Regions from separate parts of the Thalassospira indica genome, predicted to be linked through region 1. Evidence: predicted binding sites of a transcription regulator. Region 1 holds the regulator's gene; each other region holds the start of a gene.
What was found. Region 1 encodes PhoB, which activates phosphate uptake and scavenging genes when phosphate is short. Its sites were predicted from a motif close to TNTCATAAAACTGTCA; they were not measured.

Region 1 (3,278 bases):
CTTGATATCCCCGAACAGCAGGTAACCGCACTGATTGGTCCGTCGGGCTGTGGTAAATCCACCTTCCTGCGGTGCCTGAACCGGATGAATGACACCATTGACGGTGTGACGATCAAAGGTGACGTTACCCTGGATGGTCGCGACATCTATGACAAGCGGATCGACGTGGTTCAGCTGCGCGCGCGCATCGGCATGGTGTTCCAGAAACCGAACCCGTTCCCGAAAACCATCTATGACAACGTGGCCTATGGCCCGCGTATTCATGGTCTGGTCAATTCGCGTGACGAACTTGATGAAATCGTCATGACCTCGCTCGAACGTGCCGGTCTTCTGAAAGAAGTCAAAGATCGCCTGCAGTCACCGGCAACCGGTCTTTCCGGTGGTCAGCAGCAGCGCCTTTGCATCGCACGCGCGGTTGCCGTCAGCCCGGAAGTCATCCTGATGGATGAGCCGTGCTCGGCCCTTGATCCGATTGCGACCGCCAAGGTCGAGGAACTGATAGACGAGTTGCGTTCGAACTACACGATCGTGATCGTGACCCACTCCATGCAGCAGGCCGCCCGTGTGTCGCAGCGCACCGCGTTCTTCCACCTCGGAAAGCTGGTTGAAGTCGGTGAAACCGATCAGATCTTTACCAACCCGAAGGACGAACGCACCAAGGGTTACATTACCGGCCGCTTCGGTTAAGCGACGCCAGGAGTACGCATAAATGGCTGATGAACATACCCATATCGTAAGTTCGTTCGACGAGGAACTGACCCGTCTGAACAACATCATTTCGCAAATGGGCGGGCTTGCTGAAAGCCAGCTTATTTCCTCGATCAGATCCATCGTCAAACGCGATTCCGAACTGGCCGAGAAAGTCATCCTGTCCGATCAGCGCATTGATGTGCTCGAACAGGAAGTCCAGGACTTTGCCGTCCGTCTTCTGGCCCTGCGTCAGCCGATGGCTGATGACCTGCGTCAGGTGGTGACCGCGCTCAAGCTGTCAAACGATCTTGAACGCATTGGTGATCTTGCCAAAAACATCGCCAAACGCGCGCAGGTCCTGAACCAGATCCCGCCGATCCGCCCGGTTCAGGCGATCCCGAACATGGCCAAGCTGGCCCAGGAAATCATCAAGGATGTCCTGGATGCCTATATCGAAAGCGACGCCGAAAAGGCCCACCGGGTCTGGGAACGCGATCAGGAAGTCGACGATATGTACAATTCGCTGTTCCGCGAATTGCTGACCTACATGATGGAAGATCCGCGCAACATTACCGCATCGACCCATCTGTTGTTCATTGCCAAGAACATCGAACGTATCGGTGATCACGCAACCAATATCGCCGAAACGATCTATTACCGGATCAAGGGCGAAGACCTGCCGGGGATTGACCGGCCAAAAAACGACGCAGCGAACTTCGCTGTTGTCGAACCGAATGACTGACACGGGAGCATAGAAGATGGACCCAACGGTTCTTATCGTCGAGGACGAGGCAGCAATCGTAACCATGTTGCGCTACAACCTCGAACGCGAGGGGATGCAGGTTGTCGAAGCCGGTGACGGTGACGAAGCGTTGAAAATTCTGGCTGAAACCCATGTCGATCTGGTTTTGCTCGACTGGATGCTGCCGGTAATGTCGGGGATCGAGGTCTGCCGTCAGATCCGCCGCAAGCCTGAAAGCCGCGATTTGCCGGTGATCATGGTGACTGCACGCGGTGAAGAAGGCGACCGGATCCGCGGTCTTGATACCGGGGCTGATGACTATGTCACCAAGCCGTTTGCCATTGGCGAGCTTCTGGCCCGTATCCGCGCACTTTTGCGCCGGTCCGGTCCGGCGCAACCACAAGGGCAGTTGATCTATTCCGACATCGAAATGGATCTCGCCGCCCACCGGGTCAGCCGCAATGGAAAATCGATCCATCTTGGCCCGACCGAGTTCCGTCTGCTGCGCTATTTCCTCGAACATCCGGGGCGGGTTTTCTCGCGCGAACAGTTGCTTAACGCGGTTTGGGGGCCGAACATCTATGTCGAAACCCGCACGGTTGACGTTCATATCCGCCGCCTGCGCAAGGCGCTCAATGACGTCAAGGGCACCCGCGATATCATCCGCACGGTCCGTGCCGCGGGCTATGCGCTGGACTCTGAAACCGCTGCCTAACCCGGTTTAGAGCCTGATCTAATTAAAAAACCCCCGCAGCGATTTGCTGCGGGGGTTTTGTTTTAACGTCGTAACGTCTTCAGGTTTCTTTCTTCGCCGGTTTGTCCGCATTCTCCGACCCTGACGGTTTGCGCTGCGGGCGCGGCGCCAGTTCATTCATCAAAAGCATGTCCGCGCGGCGGAATTTGGCGATTTCGGCATCAATGTCTTCCTGCGGCACGTCGCACGCCGCCAAAACGTGATCGGATAATCTCAACCCGGTTTCGAGAACCTCCGGGATGGCGGCATCCGCCCCGTGGCGCGACAGCGGCCCGATATGGGTGATGTCCTGCGCACGGGCAAAGATCTTCAGATGCGGGTAATGCTGGCGCAAAAGGGCGACCGTCTTCTCGGTCGCATGCGGGTTCCCCATGGCAACAACCGCAATTTTTGCTTCATCCGTATGTGCAGCCCGGAAAGTTTCCGGTCTGGACCCGTCGGCAAAGTAAACCGGCAATCCTTCTGCCCGGCCCCGCGAAACCTGCTGTGCATCACTATCAAGCACCAGGAACGGAATGTTGCGCGTCTTGAGCAACCGGGCCAGAACCCGTCCAACGCGGCCGCTTCCGATCACCAGAACATGCTGGTGGATGCCCTCGGACTCTTCGGCAATCACGCCAAGCTGGTCTTCTTCCTTGGGATGAAGCTTTTCCTCGATCTTGTGACCAAGGCTGATCAGGGTCGGGGTCAGCGCCATCGAAATCGCCACCACCGGGATCAGCATCGCAGCCATTTCAAGCGGTACAGCACCATTCTGGGCGGCCAGGGCAAACATCACAAAGGCAAATTCACCGCCGGCGGCCAAGCTCATGGCTACCCGGATGGCAAGGCCGGTTTCAAACCGGATCGCACGTGCCAGAACGAACAAAACTGCCGTCTTGATCACCAGCAACAGCACCAGCCACATGACGATGGTGCCAAATTCGTTATACACAACGTCGGCATCAACCGACATGCCGACCGACATAAAGAACAGCGACAGGAACACGCCGCGGAACGGCGAAATGTCGGCTTCGATCTGATGGCGGAATTCGGTTTCGGCCAACATCACCCCTGCGATAAACGCCCCCAGCGCCATCGAAAGCCCGGAAA
Region 2 (3,278 bases), 1.1 Mb from region 1:
CATATCATCAGACAGCAGGCTGATCACCAGCGCAGCAATCGCCCCGACCGCAACAAAGGCGATGTTCAGCGCAAGCGAGAGCTTGATCGGATGTTCGTCCCGGCATTTGGTGCGGGTCAAGATCATCGCCACCGCATACAGCATGGCCGCAAACAGTGGCAGCAATGCATAACCATTAAAGTTTCCGGCATCCGGACGCAGAATAAACAGCACACCCGCAAAGCCGATGACGACGGCAAGCCAGCCTGTTTTACTGATTTTGGTTCGGGTCGTGATGGCGCTAAACAGCGTGATGAAAATCGGCAAGGTGTAATAGGTTGCCGCCGCCACCGACAGGGTCAGATGCGGCAGGGACAGATAATAGCAAATCCACATCACGACCAGCAAAAGGCTGCGCAACGTGGTCCAGCCAAAAGCATGACCAAGGCGCAAGGCCGACGGGACACGAATTGCCAGATAGCCCACCAGAAAGGGAATGGCGATTGCCGATCTGATGACGAATATTTGCCAGATGACGAACTGGCCGCTCGATTGCTTGATCAGCGCATCGCCCAGTGACAGGGCGAAAACGGTAAAAATGATCGTCCCGACAGCCAGTGGGACACGATCACGGTGCGGGGTGGCGGCGTTGGCGGCAGTCGCTTTCATAACATCCTGCGTGGTGGCGCGTGCAAAGCGGTTAAAGCCTGATGCATGACCCTAACACCATTGCACGGCAAAGATGAACCCCGGAGGTCGCGCAGAAGGTTAGATATAAAAAAGGCGCCCCGGTCGGGACGCCCTTTAACGTAAGTACGCGGCAAGGATTACTCGGTCGGGCCTGCCCACGGGGTCATGGCATTGAGTTTGTCCTGACGGCGTTCGTCGCCCGACTTGCCCCAATCGCCACCGAAGGCGGCTTCTTCCCATGAGCCGTAGCTTGGGTTTGGCAGCATGAACCAGCGTTCCCCCCAGTAATTGCCGTATTTTTCCATGACAGCGAGACGATCAGAAATCGAGCCATCGATTTCATCGGTGAAGTCACCGAAATTGTCACCAAACTGCATGATCACACGGTAATCTTCAGCAACAGCCGCCCGGCGCGGGGTTTTGTTCGAGCCCCATTCTTCGACTTCACCGCGAAGCATGACATGCTTTTCATCCGCATAGGGGAAGCCATATTTCTTGAGGTTTTCGATGGTCGGTGCTTCTTCCGGTGCCTTGCGGTTTGAGACATAGAAGACTTCAACACCACGGGCGGCAGCCGCCTTGGTGAATTCCAGCGCGCCCGGCGTCGGGGTGGAAATCATGTCGTGCACAAAGGCCGCCCAGGTTTTGGAGCTGTAATGGGTTTTGTCGGTGACAACCCATGCCTGATAGGCGGAGTTATCGAGAACCGTTTCATCGACATCAAGGATAACCGCCGGCGGCTTGGTCATATAATTGCCGTCCTGCTCGAGCGCTGCCGTCCAGCTGTGATCGCCAATGGCCGCATCAAGCAAACGGGTGGCACCGGCATAAACCGACATGGCGGTCGTTTTGTATTCGACCGAGGTTTGCAGCCAAAGTGTGCCGTTCAGGCCATCATTCTGTTCCGGCTCTGCCTGGGCGCCGAACGCGCAAAGCGCACTGGTCGCAACAATGGCAGCAACGCCAAATGATTTTGCGATAAAGGTCATGTGTAGTCTCCCTGTTGATTTCCCGACGCATTGCGTCTGACCATGCAGTCAGGATTTCATAACCATGCCACCGCAGTGCGATAAAGAAAAAGCCTTTTTCCAGAATCAATTGGAAAAAGGCTTTTGCAATCGGTTTAACAAAGCCGCCAACGCCTTGGCGGACCCGCTGTTTCAGGCGGTTGGGCGCTTTTCAAACGTGGCAAAACCGTCTTCAAGCGCCGGTTCTTCATGGATGCGATCAACGCGCGCATGGGTCGGGCCATCGTGGCAGGCGGTGATCATGGATTGCACCACCTTGGCCGGGCCGCAAAATACCGCCTCGACCGAACCATCATTGCGATTGCGTACCCAGCCGGTCAGATCGCGTTTGCAGGCTTCTTCCACGGTCCATGCGCGATACCACACGCCCTGCACCCGGCCTTCGATCCGGGCATGGACGGCGATGTTGCCGTCACCGGTTGACGGGTCGGGGCTTGTATCGGTCATGATCGGGCCTCCTCCCTTGTCGATGGTTTTATCCGCGGCTTACTTCGCGCCGGGGATTTTGGCATGCAGATGGGCGGTGTCCTGAAACTTCTGTTTCTGCTCATCAGATGCCGGCGCCTGATGATTGTCCTTCCATTCGTCATAGGTCATGCCATAGACAACTTCGCGCGCCCCATCATAATCCATCGCAACACCGTGTTCGCGTGCGGCGGCCAGATACCATTTGGCGAGGCAATTGCGGCAGAACCCGGCAAGGTTCATCAGATCGATATTCTGAACATCCTTGCGATCCTGAAGGTGCGTCACAAGGCCACGAAAGGCAGCCGCTTCGAGTTCGAGTTTGGTTTGCGGATCAAGATCGGCAGCCGGGCCGTTGGCGAGAACCGCCTCGGTGGACATTTCAGAACCGGCGCAATCAGACATTTTCCATTCTCCCACTCGCCATTTGCTGTTCGAGTTTTTCGATGATCCCGGGTACATCGGCAATGCTTTCGGCCGTGATGACCTTGTCATTGTCGATCTCGGTCTGGTCGACCATTTCGTGAACCCAGGTGATTTCATAGGGAATGTGGATCGCAGTGCCACCGCACGCAAGGACCGGCAGAATATCGGATTTCATCGAATTGCCGATCATCACGGCCTGTTCGGGCTCAACACCATAGCGGCCGAAAATATTGCGATAGGTCAGCGGATCTTTTTCCGAGACGATCTCGATACCGTCAAACAGGTCTTCAAAGCCGGAACGGTCAATCTTGAGCTGTTGGGCGATCAGATCGCCCTTGGTGACCAGAACTACCTTGTAGTCCGGGTGCTTGGCATAATGTTTCAGCACGCTTTCCGCCCCGTCGATAATACGGGTTGGCGCACGCAGCATCGATTTGCCTATTTCGGCCAGTTTGTGGATGTCCTCGGCGCTGATTTTACGATCAGACAATTCGATCGCAGTTTCAATCATCGACAGGGTAAAGCCCGTCACGCCATAGCCATAGATGGAAAGGTTGGCCAACTCGGCCTGATAAAGACGATCATCAACCTTTTCGGGATCAACATAATGTCCCAGCATTTCGCGCAACTGCACATGGGCTTCGCGGAAAAGCGGCTCATTGTGCCACAGGGTATCGTCGCCATCAAAAG
Region 3 (3,278 bases), 1.2 Mb from region 1:
GAGCCTGACAATTGCCGCCAACGATCTGCAGCGTGATCTTTTGTTGCCAACGCTGTTTCGCAATCTGGAAGGCGCGCTTGCCAATATCCGGATGACGGTGGTGCCGTCCCTTCTGCCCGGACCGGCCTTGTTGCGTGAAAATCATTGCGACCTTCTTATTTCGCCGCGCCCGCCCGAAGGTGTGGATATCGTGCAAAAGCGTCTTCTGACCGATCATTACATGGTGTTTTATGATCCGGATACGCGCGACGCCCCGCAAAGCGATGACGATTATCTGTCCGCGCGCCATATCACGGTGCGCTATGGCAATAACCGCACGCTTGAGTTTGACGACATGCTTGAAAATCAGGATGTTGAACGCAACATCGTTTTGCGGGTACCGAACTTTACCGCCATTGCCGAATTCCTGCGCGGAAGCAATATGATCGCAACCTTGCCAAGCCTTCTCCAAAAACATGCGCTGCGTGATTTCGCCTGTGCGCCGATGCCGCTAGCGGGTCTAAAAAAGGGCACGCTTGATCTTCCAATTTTCATGTGTTGGCACCAAAGATATCAGCACGATCCATCGCATCTCTGGTTACGTGAACAGCTTGAAGATGTTGCCGCAACCAGATTGCGCATGCCGATAGAACACCCCGTTTCGCAACCCACAGATCACGGGCAGGCCCCGCAAAGGACATCATGACGATTACTGAAATCATCTATTGGCTTGAACTGGCGGGGGTCGCCGTTTTTGCGATTACCGGCGCGCTTGAGGCATCCCGTCGTCAGATGGACATGGTCGGTTTTGTCCTGATTGCGACCTTTACCGGCATCGGCGGCGGCACTGTGCGTGATGTCATTACCGGGGCAACACCGGTTTTCTGGATACGCGACACCACCTGGCTTGTGACCTGCATCGGGGCTGCCGTCATCACCTACTTCACCGCCCATTTGGTGGAACGACGCTATGTTGCCTTGCTGTGGCTCGATGCACTGGGATTGGCAATGTTCGGGGTCACCGGGGCGGCCATCGGCCTTAATCTGGGCGTATCCCCGCTGGTCGCAATCGTTCTGGGCATGATCACGGCCACCTTTGGCGGCATGGTGCGTGATGTTGTCTGTAACGAAATTCCACTGATCCTGCGCCCGGAGATTTATATCACCTGTGCGCTGGTCGGTGCGGGGATCTATGTGATTGGCACTGCGATCCTTGATTTGCCGCGCGGGCCGATTGCCGTGATTGCGTTCTTTGCCGCATTCCTGATGCGGGCATGTGCGATCAAGTTCAAGCTAAGCTTCCCGGTCTACAGGGCCCGTCCAGGTCGGGAATACTAGGGCAGCACACCCGCTGTCCCATTCCCTACTCGACGATCAACTGAACCCGGTCGCTTGAAAAGGCGGTCACACCGTATTCGATTGGCGCACCGGCCGAATCAACATCAACACTTTCGGTCGAAATCACTGGTCGATTGCGCGCCTGTTTAAGCAGGTTGGCAACACGTGATGACGGAAGCGTTGCCGAAATGCGCGTGGTCTTTCGCGTGTAATCATCAATCCCGAAGCGCTTGAGGGCTTCTGTTAAAGATTTGGTTTCGACAAATATCTCGACAATGCCGTCAAAGCGCGCGGCGGGAAGATAACTTGTCGCAACCGCAAGCGGGACACCATCGGCCTCGGATACCGAAAACAATTCGATCACCCGCGTGCCCGGTTTGACATCGAGGAACTGCGCGATGGTCGAATTGGCTTTGAGGACCTCGGACGAGATCAGGCGTTTGTCGGGCAATCGATGACGGCCCGATACGATCTGCGAGAACCGGGTCTTGGAACCAAGCGGGTAGTCAAGGATCTGTTCCTGAACAAACGCCCCGCGCCCCTGTTCGACACGGACAACATTGGAATCGACAAGTGCCGCCATGGCGCGGCGCACCGTATGACGATTCACCCCAAAGCGCCGGACCAATTCCATCTCGGTCGGCATCTTTTCGCCGGGCGTAAAAACGCCGTCAGAGATATCAGCCAGAAGCTGCTTTTCTATTTGCTTCCATATAGATAGGCCCGGTTCCCAATCCATTACATTCCCCGTTCACAAAACTTTCACCGCAAGACCTTTGCCTTTGGTGCTGGATCGTCTTATAACGTCAATAGGTATAGACGTCTAGACAAATTTTGAATTTGTCGACATAAGTTGAAAAGGGATCAGTTTGATGACGGCGCACCCCGCCCCGAATGCCCGGACAGATCAAAACCGGAATGCAGATACCCCCACCGATCCGTATGTTACCGCGCGCCAAAAATGGATGTCGGTTCTGGCCCGCACATCCCGTGCACGCCTTGAAACCGAATGGTCGGAAAATCACAGCAGCGAAAGCTGGACGCACCTGCGCGAACCGCAAATCGGCATGGTGATGGTACGCGGCCGCGCTGGTGGTGCCGGGCAGCGTTTCAACCTTGGTGAAATGACCGTGACGCGTTGTGCCGTCACGCTGTCAGACGGCACGGTCGGGCATTCCTACGTCAAGGGACGTGATCGCATTCAGGCGCAATATGCCGCCCTGTTTGATGCGGTGATGCTGCGCGACGGATCGGCAAGCGATTTCATCGATACCCTGGCCGCCGAACAGGCCGCTGCCAAACGCGACCACGCCCGCAAGGTTGCCGCGACCAAAGTTGATTTCTTCACCCTTGTCCGCGGAGAAGACGAATGAGCGTACAGACCAGCGAAGTCCTTTCCGGTTTCGGCCATGCGGCTTATGATTCAAACGCCGTGTTTCGCGCCCTGCTTGATGCCATGTCGCGTCCCGGCCGCATTTATGATTTGCCGGTCGATGTATCTGCACCTGACGGGTTGAATGCAGCCGCGACCGCAACGCTCCTTGCCATGGCGGACATGGATACCACTGTCTGGTTGTCGCCTTCCTGCGCAACCAAGGCCGCCGGTGATCATTTGAAATTCCATTGCGGCTGCCCGATCAGCACGGATGTCAAACAGGCCGATTTTGCGGTTGCGCGCATTTCCGATGATCTGTCCTTTGTCACCGACCTTGCGGTTGGCAATGCGGAATATCCTGATCAATCCACAACACTGATCCTGATGGTCGATGAGATTTCAGATCGCCCGTCCATGACCCTTAAGGGACCGGGCATCAAGGATACGCACAGCCTATGCATCAAGGGGCTGCCCACAAGCTTCCATGCATGGCGCGCAGAAAACCATCACCTGTTTCCGTGCGGCGTTGATGTGATTTTCGCAAGCGAAACCCAGATCGCCGCCCTGTCGCGCACTACCCGGATAG

Region 2: the regulator PhoB is predicted to act here: its motif matches at 1,792-1,807, upstream of DY252_RS09135 (5'-nucleotidase, lipoprotein e(P4) family).
Region 3: the regulator PhoB is predicted to act here: its motif matches at 2,067-2,082, upstream of phnF (phosphonate metabolism transcriptional regulator PhnF).

What each region holds. Positions count from the first base shown of each region.
Region 1 is NZ_CP031555.1:810,979-814,256, forward strand. It holds gene pstB (phosphate ABC transporter ATP-binding protein PstB) at 1-687, shown strand, start outside; gene phoU (phosphate signaling complex protein PhoU) at 710-1,432, shown strand; gene phoB (phosphate regulon transcriptional regulator PhoB) at 1,449-2,147, shown strand; gene DY252_RS03945 (cation:proton antiporter domain-containing protein) at 2,227-3,278, opposite strand, start outside.
Region 2 is NZ_CP031555.1:1,935,964-1,939,241, reverse strand. It holds gene DY252_RS09140 (DMT family transporter) at 1-648, opposite strand, end outside; gene DY252_RS09135 (5'-nucleotidase, lipoprotein e(P4) family) at 807-1,658, opposite strand; gene DY252_RS09130 (acylphosphatase) at 1,830-2,144, opposite strand; gene DY252_RS09125 (DUF1244 domain-containing protein) at 2,184-2,567, opposite strand; gene DY252_RS09120 (HAD family hydrolase) at 2,560-3,278, opposite strand, start outside.
Region 3 is NZ_CP031555.1:4,353,870-4,357,147, forward strand. It holds gene DY252_RS20345 (LysR family transcriptional regulator) at 1-685, shown strand, start outside; gene DY252_RS20350 (trimeric intracellular cation channel family protein) at 682-1,317, shown strand; gene phnF (phosphonate metabolism transcriptional regulator PhnF) at 1,343-2,056, opposite strand; gene phnG (phosphonate C-P lyase system protein PhnG) at 2,190-2,690, shown strand; gene phnH (phosphonate C-P lyase system protein PhnH) at 2,687-3,278, shown strand, end outside.